One region of the Paenibacillus sp. FSL H3-0329 genome, then DNA from elsewhere that is predicted to be linked to it. Evidence: a T-box and tRNA genes for the amino acid it is inferred to sense, from the RefSeq annotation. Region 1 holds a T-box; the other regions hold tRNA genes.
What was found. A T-box is a leader RNA that pairs with one kind of tRNA and senses whether it is charged. The one in region 1 lies ahead of NSQ66_RS26715 (glutamine--tRNA ligase/YqeY domain fusion protein), so its partner is inferred to be a tRNA-Gln.

Region 1 (4,444 bases):
CGCAGTACCATTATCGGCGTGCGGCTAGTTATGAAGAGGAGACTTATCCCTATCATGACGTTATAGCGCTTTATCAGCAGAAGCTGGAGGATTCACATATACTCTTTCCGGTGGTGGGGCTCACTTGTCTGGAGCGGCTTGCGCGGCTCTCTACAGAGGGAATCGTGCTGCTTACAGCGGATAAGGGAGACCATCGCTTAGAGAACTGGGAATTTGCAGAACCTCCATTGCTGATTCATCACGGAAGCTTCTCTTTGACTGCGAATTATCATGCGATAGAACATGTGCTGAAACAAAAAGGGGCGCATTCAATATTCACCAGTCATCACTATAAAAACCTGAACATCGGCTGTATTCTTATGCTTCCAACTCCGTTGAGCTATACAAATACTCGGCTGGGTTACAAGCGGTTTATAGAACGTTTTGGTCCCGATGATTTCTTTAGTATGAAGGAATGGATGGATCAGCAATTAGATACGATGGGGCTGCAGCAAATTTTGGCCTTTTGGCGTTTGGGTGGGTATGATGCTGAATGGTTTATCCATAGTGCTGAACAGATTTCGGAGCTACTGCCCAGTGCCAGTGATGAAGAAATGCTGGATTTACAGCGAGGAATACAGTTGATGTGGACTGGCTATTATCCGATGGAACAGAGTTATGACCTGTCGCTAGATGCTGGCTTACTGCTGTATGAAATGGATAAATTCGCGGAAGCATTGGTTTACTTAGAACGCTCTATGCATGCCAATACGGAAGAACCATTAGCATCAGTGCTTTATAGCATGGCAATTTGTAACTACGAGCTAGGAGCTGAAGCTGCTGCATTGGAATACGCGCGTAGAGCTTTGGCTGCAGAGCCTGACAATGAAGTAGTATTGGAGCTTCTAACGGCGCTGAGCGAGGAATAAGCACATTTACATAGGGTTATCTTTTTGGTATCCTATACAAAATAATCAAACGCGATGACGAGAAGAGTACATGAAATCATTCCTTCACAGAGAGCCCTGGATGATGAGAACAGGGTAAGGGGGATTTTATCGAAACAAGCCTCTGAGCGGCATATCGGAACCGGACTAAGGGGATGGTATGACGGGAGCTCCTGTTATAGAGCTAGAGTATAAGCACTGCGTAAGATGTTTTGCCGTACTTGATGAGATTAATATGGTGACATATTAATGAACCTGGGGTGGTACCGCGAGAATTTCGTCCCCAAGACCATAAGTCTTGGAGGTGAGGTTCTTTTTATTTTGCAGATTAAGCAGGCGGATATCACTTATAAACAGGAGGTAACACCAATGAACGAGGAACCGGAAGTATTAGCAGAGAGTTACATCGACAGATTGATTCAAGAAGAGCTGGGAGCAGGGACTTACAGTAGAGATATTTGCACGAGATTTCCACCTGAGCCTAACGGGTATCTGCATATTGGCAGTGCGTATGCTATTCACACGAACTATACGACTGCGAAAAAGTATGGCGGGAAGTTCCATTTGCGCTTTGATGACACCAATCCTTTAAAAGAGGATTTGGAGTATGTAAATGCCATCATCGAAGATATTCAATGGATGGGCTATCCACCGGACCATATTTTTTATGGATCAGATTATTCTGAGAAAATATACAATAGCGCAGTTACGTTAATCCGAAAAGGAAAGGCTTATGTCTGTGATTTATCACCTGAAGAGGTGACAGCCTATAGAGGGACGCTTACGGAGCCGGGAAAAAACAGCCCGTTCCGGGAGCGTTCTGTAGAAGAGAATTTGCGGTTATTTACGGAGATGAAAGCTGGAGATTATCCGACGGGAGCCAGAGTGTTGCGGGCTAAAATAGATATGAGCTCACCTAATATCAACTTACGTGATCCGGTGATTTACAGAATCATTCATGCGGAGCATTATAGAACGGGTAACGAATGGTGTATCTATCCGATGTATGATTTTGCCCATCCTATACAAGATGCTATCGAAGGGATTACGTATTCCTTATGCTCGATTGAATTTAAGGATCATCGGCCGCTCTATGAGTGGGTACTGAATGAGCTGGATACCCCTGAAGCTCCCAAGCAAAGAGAGTTTGGACGGGTGAACATCACCGGAGTTGTGACGAGTAAACGGTATATCAGGCAACTGGTTACAGGCCATTATGTGGACGGTTGGGATGACCCAAGACTTCCTACGCTTCGCGGTTTACGCAGAAGAGGTTTTACACCGGAGAGTATCCGGAATTTTGTGAAGGAAATTGGATTTGTCAGAAATAGCACCATTGTGGATATTGCCATGTTAGAGCATGCGCTTAGACAAGCTTTGAAGGCAAAGGTTCCAAGTGTGATGGCTGTTCTTAAGCCTTTAAAAGTGGTCATTACTAATTATCCTGAGGATCATAATGAAGGGCTGACGATTGAGAATAACAGTGAAGATAAGTCACTTGGGGAAAGAGAGGTTCCTTTTTCACGAACCCTTTATATTGAACAAGAAGATTTCATGGAGGAGCCGCCAAAAGGTTATCACAGGCTGACTATGGGGAACGAGGTAAGGCTAAAGGGTGCTTATTTCATTAAATGCAACGAAGTAATCAAGGACGAAGTTACCGGAGAAATCCTAGAGCTTCGCTGCACCTATGATCCGAGAACGAAGAGCGGAAGCGGGTTTAATGAACGGAAGGTTAAGGCAACCATTCACTGGGTATCGGCAGATCATGCTATCAAAGCTGATGTTCATCTATATGAGCGGCTGCTGAAAGATAACGACGGTCCTAAAGAAGACGGTGAGCGCTGGGACGCGTATCTTAATCCGGATTCCTTGACGATCCTGAAGGATTGTTTGCTGGAGCCATCGATGGGCAACGCAACGCCAGAAGATAAATTTCAATTGATCCGGCATGGATTTTTCTGTGTGGATACGAAGTACACCACGGCAGATAAGCTGGTGCTGAATCGGATAGTACCGCTGAAGGACACATGGAAGAAAAATTCATAAGCAGCTTAAGCTAGGCGAAGATCGGGTAATTTCTGATCATCGTCTAGCTTTTTTTGTTATTGGTCATAAGTATTATAAGCAAATGAAAATTCCATATGAAACATATTTACATTTTTCAGAAATAAGCATATACTTTAAATATAAGTTGCACAGGGGAAACTTTCGTGTATATAGACAACTTTTTCAGGGCAAGAGGAGGAATTGAAATGCTCGAACAAACTTTAGTAGAACAACCACATATAAAACAACATAAGAACTCTGTTTCAGCACAAGCCGTACTTAACGGGGAGATCAAAGGGATTAAACGATTACTTCCTTTCCTAGGCCCAGCTTTTATCGCTGCAGTTGCTTATCTGGATCCGGGTAATTTTGCCACCAATATTACGGCAGGCTCCAAATATGGATATCTTTTATTGTGGGTGATCGTAGCCTCTAATCTAATGGCTGTACTAATCCAAGCGTTATCCGCCAAGCTGGGGATTGCGACAGGCAAGAACTTGCCTGAGATCGCTCATGATCGTTTTCCGAAGAGTGTATCTATCTTCTTATGGATTCAAAGTGAACTGGTGATTATAGCTACGGATCTGGCAGAGTTTATCGGGGCGGCATTAGGATTATATCTCTTATTTGATATTCCCATGCTGCCAGCAGCACTGATTACTGCGGTGGGCTCATTTGCTATCTTAGAGCTGCAACGCCGGGGATACCGCTCCCTAGAGGCAGGGATTGCCGCGATGATCCTTATAGTCGTATTAGCCTTCGCTTTTCAAGTTATTGTAGCTAAACCGGATATGGGAGCAGTTGCCGTAGGCATGTTTACACCTAAGTTTGAAGGGGTGGACAGCATCCTTTTGGCCGCAGGAATTCTAGGTGCAACCGTGATGCCACATGCGATTTACCTGCATTCATCACTTACACAGAACCGTATCGTCGGGGTGAATGAATCGGAGAAAAAACAGATTTTCAAACTGGAATTTATAGATATTATAATTGCGATGATTATCGCAGGTGCAGTAAATATGGCTATGGTTATTGTCTCTGCGGCATTGTTTTTCAAAAATGGTCTCGTGGTTGAGGATCTGGATGTCGCGTTTCAGCAATTTGGTCACTTAGCTGGGCCAGTAACGGCGATCTCGTTTGGGCTGGGACTACTCATTGCGGGACTGTCGAGTTCCTCCGTAGGGACTATGGCTGGCGATGTGGTTATGCAAGGCTTCATCAACAAAAGAATTAACCTGTACTTGCGCCGTGCGATTACCATCATTCCCCCACTAGCGATCATTGGTTTTGGTGTGAATCCAACGAAGGCACTCGTAATAAGTCAAGTGATTTTGTCCTTTGGGATTGCGTTCGCGTTGATTCCACTGGTTGTGTTTACAAGCAACCGCCAGATTATGGGCGGGTTAGTGAACCGCAAAATGACAGCCACTCTGGGCTGGATTATCTCCGGTCTGGTTGTATCGTTGAAC
Region 2 (4,444 bases), 1.8 Mb from region 1:
AGTGGTTCTTTGGTGCTCTGCCCCATCACGTGATGATTTAACTACCGAACCGTAACAGATATTCACAATCTGTTCCTCCCGTAGTCCTGCCAGGAACTCATTAGCTTTATTCTCTGCATAAGAATTATCAGCATCTACAAACTCTTTAACTTGAATCATCCTGATCTCCTCCTTTAATAAATTAAGTAGTTATTTTATAGTTCTGGAATCTATATGTGAACTCAACGAAATGTACATGGCGTATCACTCCCCAGGTAACAATTAATGTAAAAATATCTTCAAAATACAGTATAGGCATTTCGCAGTTTTCTACGAAATGCCTATGCATCAGCCTATCATAGCACCCAAGTATGTAATAGTCAAAGGTTTTCATTACAATATTTAGAAGGTTTTAATTCCCCTTTTAAAATGGATTGGATTTACAAATAGAAGCTGGTATACTGATCAGAAGGTCTCCATTGGGGGACCTCTATTTGTATAGGAGGGATTTTAAGATGGCAACACACCATAACAAGTTTACAAGGAATGTGCTACTTAGAGGGGGTGAAATCTACTATGAACCATAGTCTTATCTATGAAGGCTCACGGACACAGCTGCTTCAGCAGCTTATTTATTTTGATGAGGAAAAAATCGCATTTCTAAATCAATACTTTCCGGTACGAAGCAAGGATAGAAGCAATGCTGAAACGCTGTTGTCCCGTTATTGCTCCGAGCTGGAACAATTACTAACTGAGTTTAATGGTGAAGATTTAAATTCTCAGGTCTTTATCGGAAGCCAGTTGCAGCTTCGTTACTTGGACGATAATACTACAGATATCTATACCATCGTATTTCCTAACCAAGCAGAACCTAACGATAACAAGATTTCTATGTTGTCACCTATAGGCATGCAGTTGCTGCTGGCTGAGCTCGGCAGTACTTGTCAGCTAGCGATTCCTTCAGGTCAACTAGAGGTGAAGATCGAAAGTATTAAGTTCGTGAATAATGGTGAGGTAGGCGTTCTTATATAAGGACGATCCCTTATAAACCCACTACAGCAGCGTCCCTTTCCTATATTAAGGAGGGGGGCGTTTCTATTATTTAAGTCTCCGTAAGATATGTCCAATCAAAAAAACACCCGCCTAATACCGGCAGGTGTTTCTCATTATAAGCGGGTGATGGGAATCGAACCCACGCTATCAGCTTGGAAGGCTGAAGTTCTACCATTGAACTACACCCGCAAAGGTATAAAATCGGGATGACACGATTTGAACATGCGACCCCCTGGTCCCAAACCAGGTGCTCTACCAAGCTGAGCTACATCCCGTTAACAATACTATAACTGCTTAGTAATAAAAATGGCGCGCCCTGAGAGATTCGAACTCCCGGCCTTTTGATTCGTAGTCAAACGCTCTATCCAGCTGAGCTAAGGGCGCAAAATCTATATGGAGCGGACGACGGGAATCGAACCCGCGACCCTCGCCTTGGCAAGGCGATGCTCTACCGCTGAGCCACGTCCGCAAAAACATGGTGCGCGTGAAGGGACTCGAACCCCCACGTCGTGAAACGCCAGATCCTAAGTCTGGTGCGTCTGCCAATTCCGCCACACGCGCACACTTTAAAGAAAATGGTGAGCCATGAAGGACTCGAACCTTCGACACCCTGATTAAAAGTCAGGTGCTCTACCAACTGAGCTAATGGCTCTCATAAATGGCTGGGGATATAGGATTTGAACCTATGCATGACGGAGTCAAAGTCCGTTGCCTTACCGCTTGGCTAATCCCCAATAATAATTAACTAAATGGCGGAACCGACGGGATTCGAACCCGCGATCTCCTGCGTGACAGGCAGGCATGTTAGGCCAACTACACCACGGTTCCATAGACATAATGCATAAGTGTAAATTGGTTGCGGGGGCAGGATTTGAACCTGCGGCCTTCGGGTTATGAGCCCGACGAGCTACCGGGCTGCTCCACCCCGCGTCATTAATAAGTATATACTATTCATTTTCACCATACCAGCTTATCCCTAAACATAATGTATAAGAGTAAATTGGTTGCGGGGGCAGGACTTGAACCTGCGACCTTCGGGTTATGAGCCCGACGAGCTACCGGGCTGCTCCACCCCGCGTCAGTGAAAATAATATGGTGGAGGCTGAGGGGATCGAACCCCCGACCCTCTGCTTGTAAGGCAGATGCTCTCCCAGCTGAGCTAAGCCTCCATGATATGACCCGTATGGGATTCGAACCCATGTTACCTCCGTGAAAGGGAGGTGTCTTAACCCCTTGACCAACGGGCCATGCTAATAATTTTTATGGCGGAGAGAGAGGGATTCGAACCCTCGAGACGCTTGTGGCGCCTACACGATTTCCAATCGTGCTCCTTCGGCCAAACTCGGACACCTCTCCATAAATGGCTCCCCGAACAGGACTCGAACCTGTGACAACTCGATTAACAGTCGAGTGCTCTACCAACTGAGCTATCAGGGAATATGGTGGGCCTTAGTGGACTCGAACCACCGACCTCACCCTTATCAGGGGTGCGCTCTAACCAGCTGAGCTAAAGGCCCTTCTAAGACATATTAATATTAAGGGCAAAAAAAATACCACGGGTAATGTGGTTGTCCGCTTGGCGGCGTCCTACTCTCCCAGGACCCTTCGGTCCAAGTACCATCGGCGCTGGAGGGCTTAACGGTCGTGTTCGGGATGGGTACGTGTGGAACCCCTCCGCTATCGCCACCAAACGGGCATTTACAGCGTAAATGCTCAGGCTTAATCGCCTGAAAACTGAATCCGAATTGAATTTGCGTCGCCCGTCATCTCTTCGGGGCCCCCGGAAAGTATTCGGAATTAGCTTCGCAGCCTTTTCTTCACTTTTTGGGGTATTTTTAGGATAAGCCCTCGACCGATTAGTATTGGTCAGCTCCATGCATTACTGCACTTCCACCTCCAACCTATCTACCTCGTCGTCTTCAAGGGGTCTTACTAATTGGGAAATCTCATCTTGAGGGGGGCTTCACGCTTAGATGCTTTCAGCGCTTATCCCGTCCGTACGTAGCTACCCAGCCATGCTCCTGGCGGAACAACTGGTGCACCAGCGGTACGTCCATCCCGGTCCTCTCGTACTAAGGACAGCTCCTCTCAAATTTCCTGCGCCCACGACAGATAGGGACCGAACTGTCTCACGACGTTCTGAACCCAGCTCGCGTACCGCTTTAATGGGCGAACAGCCCAACCCTTGGGACCTACTTCAGCCCCAGGATGCGATGAGCCGACATCGAGGTGCCAAACCTCCCCGTCGATGTGGACTCTTGGGGGAGATAAGCCTGTTATCCCCAGGGTAGCTTTTATCCGTTGAGCGATGGCCCTTCCATGCGGTACCACCGGATCACTAAGTCCGACTTTCGTCCCTGCTCGACTTGTAGGTCTCGCAGTCAAGCTCCCTTATGCCTTTGCACTCTGCGAATGATTTCCAACCATTCTGAGGGAACCTTGGAACGCCTCCGTTACTCTTTAGGAGGCGACCGCCCCAGTCAAACTGCCCGCCTGACACGGTCCCCGTACCCGGTAAGGGTACTAGGTTAGAACCTAGATACGATCAGGGTGGTATCCCAACGGCGCCTCCACCGAAGCTTGCGCTCCGATTTCTACGGCTCCCACCTATCCTGTACAGATCGTACCCAAATTCAATATCAAGCTGCAGTAAAGCTCCATGGGGTCTTTCCGTCTTGTCGCGGGTAACCTGCATCTTCACAGGTATTAAAATTTCACCGGATCTCTCGTTGAGACAGCGCCCAAGTCGTTACGCCATTCGTGCGGGTCAGAATTTACCTGACAAGGAATTTCGCTACCTTAGGACCGTTATAGTTACGGCCGCCGTTTACTGGGGCTTCGGTTCATAGCTTCGGGTTACCCCTAACCACTCCCCTTAACCTTCCAGCACCGGGCAGGCGTCAGCCCGTATACTTCGCCTTGCGGCTTCGCACAGACCTGTGTTTTTGCTAAACAGTCGCTTGGGCCTTTTCACTGCGGCCCCCTCGTGCTATTCACACTACCGGGGCACCCCTTCTCCCGAAGTTACGGGGTCATTTTGCCGAGTTCCTTAACGAGAGTTCTTCCGCGCGCCTTAGAATTCTCTTCTCGCCTACCTGTGTCGGTTTGCGGTACGGGCACCTTCTCCTGGCTAGAGGCTTTTCTTGGCAGTGTGAGATCATGACCTTCGCTACTATAATTTTCGCTCCCCATCACAGCCCAGCCTTAATGATGTGCGGATTTGCCTACACATCAGCCTCACTGCTTAGACGGACATCCATCAGTCCGCGTCACTACCCTCCTGCGTCACCCCATCGCTCATAGCGGATTACGGTGGTACAGTAATTTCAAACTGTTGTCCTTCGACTACGCCTTTCGGCCTCGCCTTAGGTCCCGACTTACCCTGAGCGGACGAGCCTTCCTCAGGAAACCT
Region 3 (4,444 bases), 140 kb from region 1:
TTCTATAATATACCACTTCTTTACCAATCTCGTAAAACCCCGTTTTAGGCTGTTTTTATCGAAAAAGAGCGTATATCCCTCCATTATCTTGCCTTTTGGCAATAATATACGCTTTGTTGTTTACCTATTGGCAAAAATGGCTTATATTATTATCATAAGGTTACAGCCAATAAGGAGTGAGTTGAGATGAAACAGGAATTCGGGGATTATATGAAGCATCTTCGGGAAACAAAGGGACTCACCATTAATCAATTAGCAGCAGCAGCCGGAATTAGCGGTTCGCAAATTTCCCGGATTGAGAATGGATTAAGAGGGGTTCCTAAACCAACCACGTTACGCAAAATTGCTGAGGCCACTGGCGTCCCCTACGAGGAGCTAATGGATCAGGCAGGGTATTTGCAGGACCAGACTCTTTCAAGCGATGAGGCTGTCCCAGATTGGGCCACAAGCAAAGATAAAAGAGACTTTCGAAAAATGCTAGAGGATGATGGAGAGCTGATGTTTGACGGAATTCCATTAGACAAAGAAGATAAACAGAGGATAAAAGATGTACTAACCGGATTGTTCTGGGAAGCCAAACAGATGAATAAGAGAAAAAAATCCAAAGACACTAAATAACTATACTAACATGCTGCAGGTGAAGAACATGGATGAACTGATCAATAGTCTGATTAAAAAATATAAAACCAACTGCCCGTTCGAGCTTGCCGCAGCACTAGGCATTCAAATTCGTTTCATGAATCTGGGGACTGGCACAAAGGGATTATATTATCGAAAATTAAGAAGAAGGTTTATCGTCATTCATAATGAGTTGCCTGTAGAATGGCAGCGCTTCGTTTGTGCGCATGAATTAGGACATGATCGGCTTCACAAGGGGATCAATCGCTTTTTTCTGGAGGAAAGCTCCTATTTCTCTCCTGGGAAGCTTGAACGTCAAGCTAATGTATTTGCTGTAAAATTATTATCTTCAGGCAGAAGCCCCGAACAAGAGGAATCATGGAGAAACTATTATCTACGGATTGGAATTCCACCGGAAGTCCGATTTTTTTTGGAGGAATAATAGAACATACGTTCTTATGATGTATTTATATGTATATTCAATACATAACAAAAAAGCCCTTACCGAAGTAAGAGCTTTTGAGCAGCGATTAAGCTGAGTATCGGGATGACACGATTTGAACATGCGACCCCCTGGTCCCAAACCAGGTGCTCTACCAAGCTGAGCTACATCCCGTTACTATAAAATTATGGAGCGGGTGATGGGAATCGAACCCACGCTATCAGCTTGGAAGGCTGAAGTTCTACCATTGAACTACACCCGCAAAGGTGAAAATCGGGATGACACGATTTGAACATGCGACCCCCTGGTCCCAAACCAGGTGCTCTACCAAGCTGAGCTACATCCCGTTATAAATACTATAATTGCTTAATAATAAAATGGCGCGCCCTGAGAGATTCGAACTCCCGGCCTTTTGATTCGTAGTCAAACGCTCTATCCAGCTGAGCTAAGGGCGCAAAATTATGGAGCGGACGACGGGAATCGAACCCGCGACCCTCGCCTTGGCAAGGCGATGCTCTACCGCTGAGCCACGTCCGCAATAAGTGGTGCGCGTGAAGGGACTTGAACCCCCACGTCGTGAAACGCCAGATCCTAAGTCTGGTGCGTCTGCCATTCCGCCACACGCGCATGATAATAATAAAAGTGAGCCATGAAGGACTCGAACCTTCGACACCCTGATTAAAAGTCAGGTGCTCTACCAACTGAGCTAATGGCTCGCACTTGGCTGGGGATATAGGATTCGAACCTATGAGTGACGGAGTCAAAGTCCGTTGCCTTACCGCTTGGCTAATCCCCATTGATGGTACCTCTATGTTGCCCATAATCTCTTAGAAAGATTATGGTGGAGGCTGAGGGGATCGAACCCCCGACCCTCTGCTTGTAAGGCAGATGCTCTCCCAGCTGAGCTAAGCCTCCATATCTATGGGACCCTCTAAGGGTAAGTACAAGTAAAAGTTGGTGACCCGTATGGGATTCGAACCCATGTTACCTCCGTGAAAGGGAGGTGTCTTAACCCCTTGACCAACGGGCCTTGCAAATCTGTGGAGCTCTCAACCGGATTCGAACCGGTGACCTCTTCCTTACCATGGAAGCACTCTACCTGCTGAGCTATGAGAGCATGGCTCCCCGAACAGGACTCGAACCTGTGACAACTCGATTAACAGTCGAGTGCTCTACCAACTGAGCTATCAGGGAATATCCGCTTGGCAACGTCCTACTCTCCCAGGACCCTTCGGTCCAAGTACCATCGGCGCTGGAGGGCTTAACGGTCGTGTTCGGGATGGGTACGTGTGGAACCCCTCCGCTATCGCCACCAAACGGGCATTTACAGCGTAAATGCTCAGGCTTGATGCCTGAAAACTGAATCCGAAACGAATCTGCATTCTACGTATAGGATAAGCCCTCGACCGATTAGTATTGGTCAGCTCCATGCATTACTGCACTTCCACCTCCAACCTATCTACCTCGTCGTCTTCAAGGGGTCTTACTAATTGGGAAATCTCATCTTGAGGGGGGCTTCACGCTTAGATGCTTTCAGCGCTTATCCCGTCCGTACGTAGCTACCCAGCCATGCTCCTGGCGGAACAACTGGTGCACCAGCGGTACGTCCATCCCGGTCCTCTCGTACTAAGGACAGCTCCTCTCAAATTTCCTGCGCCCACGACAGATAGGGACCGAACTGTCTCACGACGTTCTGAACCCAGCTCGCGTACCGCTTTAATGGGCGAACAGCCCAACCCTTGGGACCTACTTCAGCCCCAGGATGCGATGAGCCGACATCGAGGTGCCAAACCTCCCCGTCGATGTGGACTCTTGGGGGAGATAAGCCTGTTATCCCCAGGGTAGCTTTTATCCGTTGAGCGATGGCCCTTCCATGCGGTACCACCGGATCACTAAGTCCGACTTTCGTCCCTGCTCGACTTGTAGGTCTCGCAGTCAAGCTCCCTTATGCCTTTGCACTCTGCGAATGATTTCCAACCATTCTGAGGGAACCTTGGAACGCCTCCGTTACTCTTTAGGAGGCGACCGCCCCAGTCAAACTGCCCGCCTGACACGGTCCCCGTACCCGATAAGGGTACTAGGTTAGAACCTAGATACGATCAGGGTGGTATCCCAACGGCGCCTCCACCGAAGCTTGCGCTCCGATTTCTACGGCTCCCACCTATCCTGTACAGATCGTACCCAAATTCAATATCAAGCTGCAGTAAAGCTCCATGGGGTCTTTCCGTCTTGTCGCGGGTAACCTGCATCTTCACAGGTATTAAAATTTCACCGGATCTCTCGTTGAGACAGCGCCCAAGTCGTTACGCCATTCGTGCGGGTCAGAATTTACCTGACAAGGAATTTCGCTACCTTAGGACCGTTATAGTTACGGCCGCCGTTTACTGGGGCTTCGGTTCATAGCTTCGGGTTACCCCTAACCACTCCCCTTAACCTTCCAGCACCGGGCAGGCGTCAGCCCGTATACTTCGCCTTGCGGCTTCGCACAGACCTGTGTTTTTGCTAAACAGTCGCTTGGGCCTTTTCACTGCGGCCCCCTCGTGCTATTCACACTACCGGGGCACCCCTTCTCCCGAAGTTACGGGGTCATTTTGCCGAGTTCCTTAACGAGAGTTCTTCCGCGCGCCTTAGAATTCTCTTCTCGCCTACCTGTGTCGGTTTGCGGTACGGGCACCTTCTCCTGGCTAGAGGCTTTTCTTGGCAGTGTGAGATCATGACCTTCGCTACTATAATTTTCGCTCCCCATCACAGCCCAGCCTTATCGATGTGCGGATTTGCCTACACATCAGCCTCACTGCTTAGACGGACATCCATCAGTCCGCGTCACTACCCTCCTGCGTCACCCCATCGCTCATAGCGGATTACGGTGGTACAGTAATTTCAAACTGTTGTCCTTCGACTACGCCTTTCGGCCTCGCCTTAGGTCCCGACTTACCCTGAGCGGACGAGCCTTCCTCAGGAAACCTTGGGCTTTCGGCGGATCAGATTCTCACTGATCTTTTCGTTACTCATACCGGCATTCTCACTTGTGTAGTGTCCAGCGCTCTTTTCAGTACACCTTCAACCCCTACACAACGCTCCCCTACCCCAGATACATACGTATCTAGCCATAGCTTCGGTGGTGTGTTTAGCCCCGTTACATTTTCGGCGCAGAGTCACTCGACCAGTGAGCTATTACGCACTCTTTCAATGGTGGCTGCTTCTAAGCCAACATCCTGGTTGTCTGTGCAACTCCACATCCTTTCCCACTTAACACACACTTGGGGACCTTAGCTGATGGTCTGGGCTGTTTCCCTTTTGACAATGGATCTTAGCACTCACTGTCTGACTCCCGGCAATAAGTATATGGCATTCGGAGTTTGACTGAGCTTGGTAATCCTTGCG
Region 4 (4,444 bases), 120 kb from region 1:
ATCCCCGGAATATCCATACCGCCCACAAACCCAATCACATTCTCAGGGGTAGCATTCGGCATATCCGATTGTGTAGCTAATGCTGCTACGGCACCTGCCAAGAAAGATACTTCATTTGTCGCATAAGACATGTTGTACATGTTATCTGGTGCTTCATCGATGTCGGTATCATAATTAATGAATTTTTTGTCTGGATACAATTCTGCCGTTGCATTAAACATCTCTGTAATTTCAGAACCGCCAGAAATAATTACATCCCAATCCTCGGAAGCGATATCGTTAAATGTAGGCTCCCATTTCGTTTTATCAACGCCCATTTCAACAACCTTTGTTACTGCACCTAGTTCATTCTTAACCTTTTGCAAGCCGTTATTAGCGGAATCAAAAAATGATTTATCCCCAAGTGTCCCCGGAATCAGCAATACAACCTTGAGTTTATCCCCTGAACCTTTTTCTCCACCCTCAGCAGCGTTTGATCCAGTATTCGCAGAAGAACCGTTATTGGACGTGTTATTCCCACATGCTGTGACCAGAACCATCACCATTAATAACAACAAAGAAAGAACTTTTTTATTCATTACTCTATTCCACCCCTAATTTTAGTTGGTTAGTAATCCGGCAGAATCCCCATCTTCACCCATTGTATAATTCACGGTTCAAATGGAAATTCTCTTTTTTCCAAATAAAGTATCATTAAAAGTAATAAATTTAACGTTTAGGCTCAAAAATAGCAATAAAAATACCATTATTATTAATAATCCGCTTTATTTCCGAACGAGATGGCCAGTCAGGTTGCGAACTTTCGGATTTATTGATACGATCATAACAAATATTATTAAAAATAATTATATGATTTCGGTCATAGTTTTGTACGATTCGGCTAAAACATAAGTATTGGAGGATCATCATGGATCGTGTTCTATATATTGTAAGTGCCACACATGAGCTAAATACTTATATCCCTCCACACCAGCATGAATGCTACGAACTGGTCTATTATTTACAGGGGGTAGGGACAACCAATGTTGGCCCACGAAGTTACCATTTTCGCTCCTCTTCTTTCGCGCTTGTGCCACCCAATCATAAACATGACGAGCACCACCGTGAGGATGCAAATGTATTATTTGTAGGCTTCCACTCGGTACACCCTAATATGAGTAATCTGCTCGGCGTATATGAAGATGATAAAGATCAGACCGTTCTTCAAATCCTGCTGCGAATGAAAGCAGAGTTTACACGTAAGCAAGACGGATTCTCTGAGCTTCTAAACCTACAAATGAGCGAGATTACCGTCCATCTTATGAGGCTTCTTAGTGCCTCTGGATATCAATCCCCAACAGAAGATCGAGTACAATATGTCCTTAATTATATGAATGAGCATTATCGCCATAAATTGTCCGTCGAAACACTATCAGAAATGTCCGGATATAGCTACGATCGTTTTCGCCATCTATTTAAAGAACGTTTCGGGTCCTCACCCCTGCGGTATTTGCTGTTAAAACGCCTGGAGTATGCAAAATCTCTATTACGTCATACTCAGATGCAAATCTCTGAAGTATCTGCTGCTGCAGGTTTTGTGAACGATGCCCAATTCTGCAATATGTTTAAACGAGAAATAGGTCATACCCCGCGAGCATTCCGCATTAATAATCAATCAGGTTAATCACTAATCAGATTAAAAAAAGCCGTTGAAATAGAGAAACTCCTCTATTCAACGGCTTAATCCTGTAAAACTAAGAACATAAAGAAAAAAGGTTAGTAAGATTGCTTATAAAAGCAATCTTACTAACCTTTTTAAGATACCGGCGAGAGGACTCGAACCTCCACGGTTTCCCACTCGATTTTGAGTCGAGCGCGTCTGCCATTCCGCCACGCCGGCACATATGAACTAAATGGAGGCGCCACCCAGATTTGAACTGGGGATAAAGCTTTTGCAGAGCTTTGCCTTACCACTTGGCTATGGCGCCATGTAAATTTTGGAGCGGACGACGGGAATCGAACCCGCGACCCTCGCCTTGGCAAGGCGATGCTCTACCGCTGAGCCACGTCCGCATAAAATGGCTGGGGATATAGGATTCGAACCTATGAGTGACGGAGTCAAAGTCCGTTGCCTTACCGCTTGGCTAATCCCCAATAACATTTTAAAGTAAATGGGGCGACTGATGGGTCTCGAACCCACGAATGCCGGAACCACAATCCGGTGCGTTAACCCCTTCGCCACAGTCGCCATATTAAGTTGATATTGTCGCCATTATTCATTTTAAAGAAAATGGGGCGGCCGATGGGTCTCGAACCCACGAATGCCGGAACCACAATCCGGTGCGTTAACCCCTTCGCCACGGCCGCCATATTAAACTTTAGAAAAAACTTGGCAGGGGCAGCAGGAATTGAACCCACACCAACGGTTTTGGAGACCGTTGTTCTACCTTTAAACTATGCCCCTAAAAACTGGTGGAGGATGATGGATTCGAACCACCGAACACTTACGTGAGCAGATTTACAGTCTGATGCGTTTGGCCACTTCGCTAATCCTCCAAGGATGGTGCCGGCGAGAGGACTTGAACCCCCAACCTACTGATTACAAGTCAGTTGCTCTACCAATTGAGCTACACCGGCATGGCACTCATTCTTTTGTGATGATAAATGGTGGCTCGGGACGGAATCGAACCGCCGACACGAGGATTTTCAGTCCTCTGCTCTACCGACTGAGCTACCGAGCCATGATGAAAATGGCGGAACCGACGGGATTCGAACCCGCGATCTCCTGCGTGACAGGCAGGCATGTTAGGCCAACTACACCACGGTTCCAAAAGATATAATTGCTTAAGTTAATTGGTTGCGGGGGCAGGATTTGAACCTGCGGCCTTCGGGTTATGAGCCCGACGAGCTACCGGGCTGCTCCACCCCGCGTCAGTAAAAATATGTTATGGTGGAGGCTGAGGGGATCGAACCCCCGACCCTCTGCTTGTAAGGCAGATGCTCTCCCAGCTGAGCTAAGCCTCCATAAACAACAATTGTTATTGTACCAAAGTCCACTAGGATAAATCAAGTGAAAATTTGGTGACCCGTATGGGATTCGAACCCATGTTACCTCCGTGAAAGGGAGGTGTCTTAACCCCTTGACCAACGGGCCATACTAATTAAAAATTTGTGGCGGAGAGAGAGGGATTCGAACCCTCGAGACGCTTGTGGCGCCTACACGATTTCCAATCGTGCTCCTTCGGCCAAACTCGGACACCTCTCCATATGGCTCCCCGAACAGGACTCGAACCTGTGACAACTCGATTAACAGTCGAGTGCTCTACCAACTGAGCTATCAGGGAATATTCATACCAGGCTTAATCGCCTGAAAACTGAATCCGAAACGAATCTGCATTCTAAGTATAGGATAAGCCCTCGACCGATTAGTATTGGTCAGCTCCATGCATTGCTGCACTTCCACCTCCAACCTATCTACCTCGTCGTCTTCAAGGGGTCTTACTAATTGGGAAATCTCATCTTGAGGGGGGCTTCACGCTTAGATGCTTTCAGCGCTTATCCCGTCCGTACGTAGCTACCCAGCCATGCTCCTGGCGGAACAACTGGTGCACCAGCGGTACGTCCATCCCGGTCCTCTCGTACTAAGGACAGCTCCTCTCAAATTTCCTGCGCCCACGACAGATAGGGACCGAACTGTCTCACGACGTTCTGAACCCAGCTCGCGTACCGCTTTAATGGGCGAACAGCCCAACCCTTGGGACCTACTTCAGCCCCAGGATGCGATGAGCCGACATCGAGGTGCCAAACCTCCCCGTCGATGTGGACTCTTGGGGGAGATAAGCCTGTTATCCCCAGGGTAGCTTTTATCCGTTGAGCGATGGCCCTTCCATGCGGTACCACCGGATCACTAAGTCCGACTTTCGTCCCTGCTCGACTTGTAGGTCTCGCAGTCAAGCTCCCTTATGCCTTTGCACTCTGCGAATGATTTCCAACCATTCTGAGGGAACCTTGGAACGCCTCCGTTACTCTTTAGGAGGCGACCGCCCCAGTCAAACTGCCCGCCTGACACGGTCCCCGTACCCGGTAAGGGTACTAGGTTAGAACCTAGATACGATCAGGGTGGTATCCCAACGGCGCCTCCACCGAAGCTTGCGCTCCGATTTCTACGGCTCCCACCTATCCTGTACAGATCGTACCCAAATTCAATATCAAGCTGCAGTAAAGCTCCATGGGGTCTTTCCGTCTTGTCGCGGGTAACCTGCATCTTCACAGGTATTAAAATTTCACCGGATCTCTCGTTGAGACAGCGCCCAAGTCGTTACGCCATTCGTGCGGGTCAGAATTTACCTGACAAGGAATTTCGCTACCTTAGGACCGTTATAGTTACGGCCGCCGTTTACTGGGGCTTCGGTTCATAGCTTCGGGTTACCCCTAACCACTCCCCTTAACCTTCCAGCACCGGGCA

Region 2: it encodes a tRNA-Gln, which carries the amino acid that the T-box ahead of NSQ66_RS26715 (glutamine--tRNA ligase/YqeY domain fusion protein) is inferred to sense. The anticodon was not compared.
Region 3: it encodes a tRNA-Gln, which carries the amino acid that the T-box ahead of NSQ66_RS26715 (glutamine--tRNA ligase/YqeY domain fusion protein) is inferred to sense. The anticodon was not compared.
Region 4: it encodes a tRNA-Gln, which carries the amino acid that the T-box ahead of NSQ66_RS26715 (glutamine--tRNA ligase/YqeY domain fusion protein) is inferred to sense. The anticodon was not compared.

What each region holds. Positions count from the first base shown of each region.
Region 1 is NZ_CP150150.1:6,052,638-6,057,081, reverse strand. Features, by position in the region: gene NSQ66_RS26720 (SAM-dependent methyltransferase) at 1-908, shown strand, start outside; T-box leader at 954-1,214, shown strand; gene NSQ66_RS26715 (glutamine--tRNA ligase/YqeY domain fusion protein) at 1,296-2,975, shown strand; gene NSQ66_RS26710 (Nramp family divalent metal transporter) at 3,182-4,444, shown strand, end outside.
Region 2 is NZ_CP150150.1:943,226-947,669, reverse strand. Features, by position in the region: gene NSQ66_RS04140 (sporulation protein Cse60) at 1-159, opposite strand, end outside; gene NSQ66_RS04135 (GreA/GreB family elongation factor) at 556-1,011, shown strand; tRNA gene NSQ66_RS04130 (tRNA-Gly) at 1,151-1,221, opposite strand; tRNA gene NSQ66_RS04125 (tRNA-Pro) at 1,234-1,307, opposite strand; tRNA gene NSQ66_RS04120 (tRNA-Arg) at 1,340-1,416, opposite strand; tRNA gene NSQ66_RS04115 (tRNA-Gly) at 1,427-1,501, opposite strand; tRNA gene NSQ66_RS04110 (tRNA-Leu) at 1,509-1,593, opposite strand; tRNA gene NSQ66_RS04105 (tRNA-Lys) at 1,609-1,684, opposite strand; tRNA gene NSQ66_RS04100 (tRNA-Gln) at 1,692-1,766, opposite strand; tRNA gene NSQ66_RS04095 (tRNA-Asp) at 1,783-1,860, opposite strand; tRNA gene NSQ66_RS04090 (tRNA-Met) at 1,886-1,962, opposite strand; tRNA gene NSQ66_RS04085 (tRNA-Met) at 2,034-2,110, opposite strand; tRNA gene NSQ66_RS04080 (tRNA-Val) at 2,126-2,201, opposite strand; tRNA gene NSQ66_RS04075 (tRNA-Glu) at 2,208-2,279, opposite strand; tRNA gene NSQ66_RS04070 (tRNA-Ser) at 2,296-2,388, opposite strand; tRNA gene NSQ66_RS04065 (tRNA-Asn) at 2,394-2,469, opposite strand; tRNA gene NSQ66_RS04060 (tRNA-Ile) at 2,473-2,549, opposite strand; rRNA gene rrf (5S ribosomal RNA) at 2,607-2,723, opposite strand; rRNA gene NSQ66_RS04050 (23S ribosomal RNA) at 2,869-4,444, opposite strand, start outside.
Region 3 is NZ_CP150150.1:6,192,113-6,196,556, forward strand. Features, by position in the region: gene NSQ66_RS27300 (transcriptional regulator) at 187-618, shown strand; gene NSQ66_RS27305 (ImmA/IrrE family metallo-endopeptidase) at 647-1,060, shown strand; tRNA gene NSQ66_RS27310 (tRNA-Pro) at 1,161-1,234, opposite strand; tRNA gene NSQ66_RS27315 (tRNA-Gly) at 1,249-1,322, opposite strand; tRNA gene NSQ66_RS27320 (tRNA-Pro) at 1,334-1,407, opposite strand; tRNA gene NSQ66_RS27325 (tRNA-Arg) at 1,439-1,515, opposite strand; tRNA gene NSQ66_RS27330 (tRNA-Gly) at 1,523-1,597, opposite strand; tRNA gene NSQ66_RS27335 (tRNA-Leu) at 1,604-1,687, opposite strand; tRNA gene NSQ66_RS27340 (tRNA-Lys) at 1,704-1,776, opposite strand; tRNA gene NSQ66_RS27345 (tRNA-Gln) at 1,782-1,856, opposite strand; tRNA gene NSQ66_RS27350 (tRNA-Val) at 1,900-1,975, opposite strand; tRNA gene NSQ66_RS27355 (tRNA-Glu) at 2,016-2,090, opposite strand; tRNA gene NSQ66_RS27360 (tRNA-Thr) at 2,102-2,177, opposite strand; tRNA gene NSQ66_RS27365 (tRNA-Asn) at 2,179-2,254, opposite strand; rRNA gene rrf (5S ribosomal RNA) at 2,261-2,377, opposite strand; rRNA gene NSQ66_RS27375 (23S ribosomal RNA) at 2,451-4,444, opposite strand, start outside.
Region 4 is NZ_CP150150.1:5,932,501-5,936,944, forward strand. Features, by position in the region: gene NSQ66_RS26120 (BMP family ABC transporter substrate-binding protein) at 1-578, opposite strand, end outside; gene NSQ66_RS26125 (AraC family transcriptional regulator) at 908-1,663, shown strand; tRNA gene NSQ66_RS26130 (tRNA-Leu) at 1,801-1,879, opposite strand; tRNA gene NSQ66_RS26135 (tRNA-Cys) at 1,894-1,967, opposite strand; tRNA gene NSQ66_RS26140 (tRNA-Gly) at 1,978-2,052, opposite strand; tRNA gene NSQ66_RS26145 (tRNA-Gln) at 2,059-2,133, opposite strand; tRNA gene NSQ66_RS26150 (tRNA-His) at 2,152-2,227, opposite strand; tRNA gene NSQ66_RS26155 (tRNA-His) at 2,271-2,346, opposite strand; tRNA gene NSQ66_RS26160 (tRNA-Trp) at 2,370-2,443, opposite strand; tRNA gene NSQ66_RS26165 (tRNA-Tyr) at 2,450-2,535, opposite strand; tRNA gene NSQ66_RS26170 (tRNA-Thr) at 2,541-2,616, opposite strand; tRNA gene NSQ66_RS26175 (tRNA-Phe) at 2,645-2,720, opposite strand; tRNA gene NSQ66_RS26180 (tRNA-Asp) at 2,731-2,808, opposite strand; tRNA gene NSQ66_RS26185 (tRNA-Met) at 2,834-2,910, opposite strand; tRNA gene NSQ66_RS26190 (tRNA-Val) at 2,928-3,003, opposite strand; tRNA gene NSQ66_RS26195 (tRNA-Glu) at 3,059-3,133, opposite strand; tRNA gene NSQ66_RS26200 (tRNA-Ser) at 3,152-3,244, opposite strand; tRNA gene NSQ66_RS26205 (tRNA-Asn) at 3,248-3,323, opposite strand; rRNA gene NSQ66_RS26210 (23S ribosomal RNA) at 3,385-4,444, opposite strand, start outside.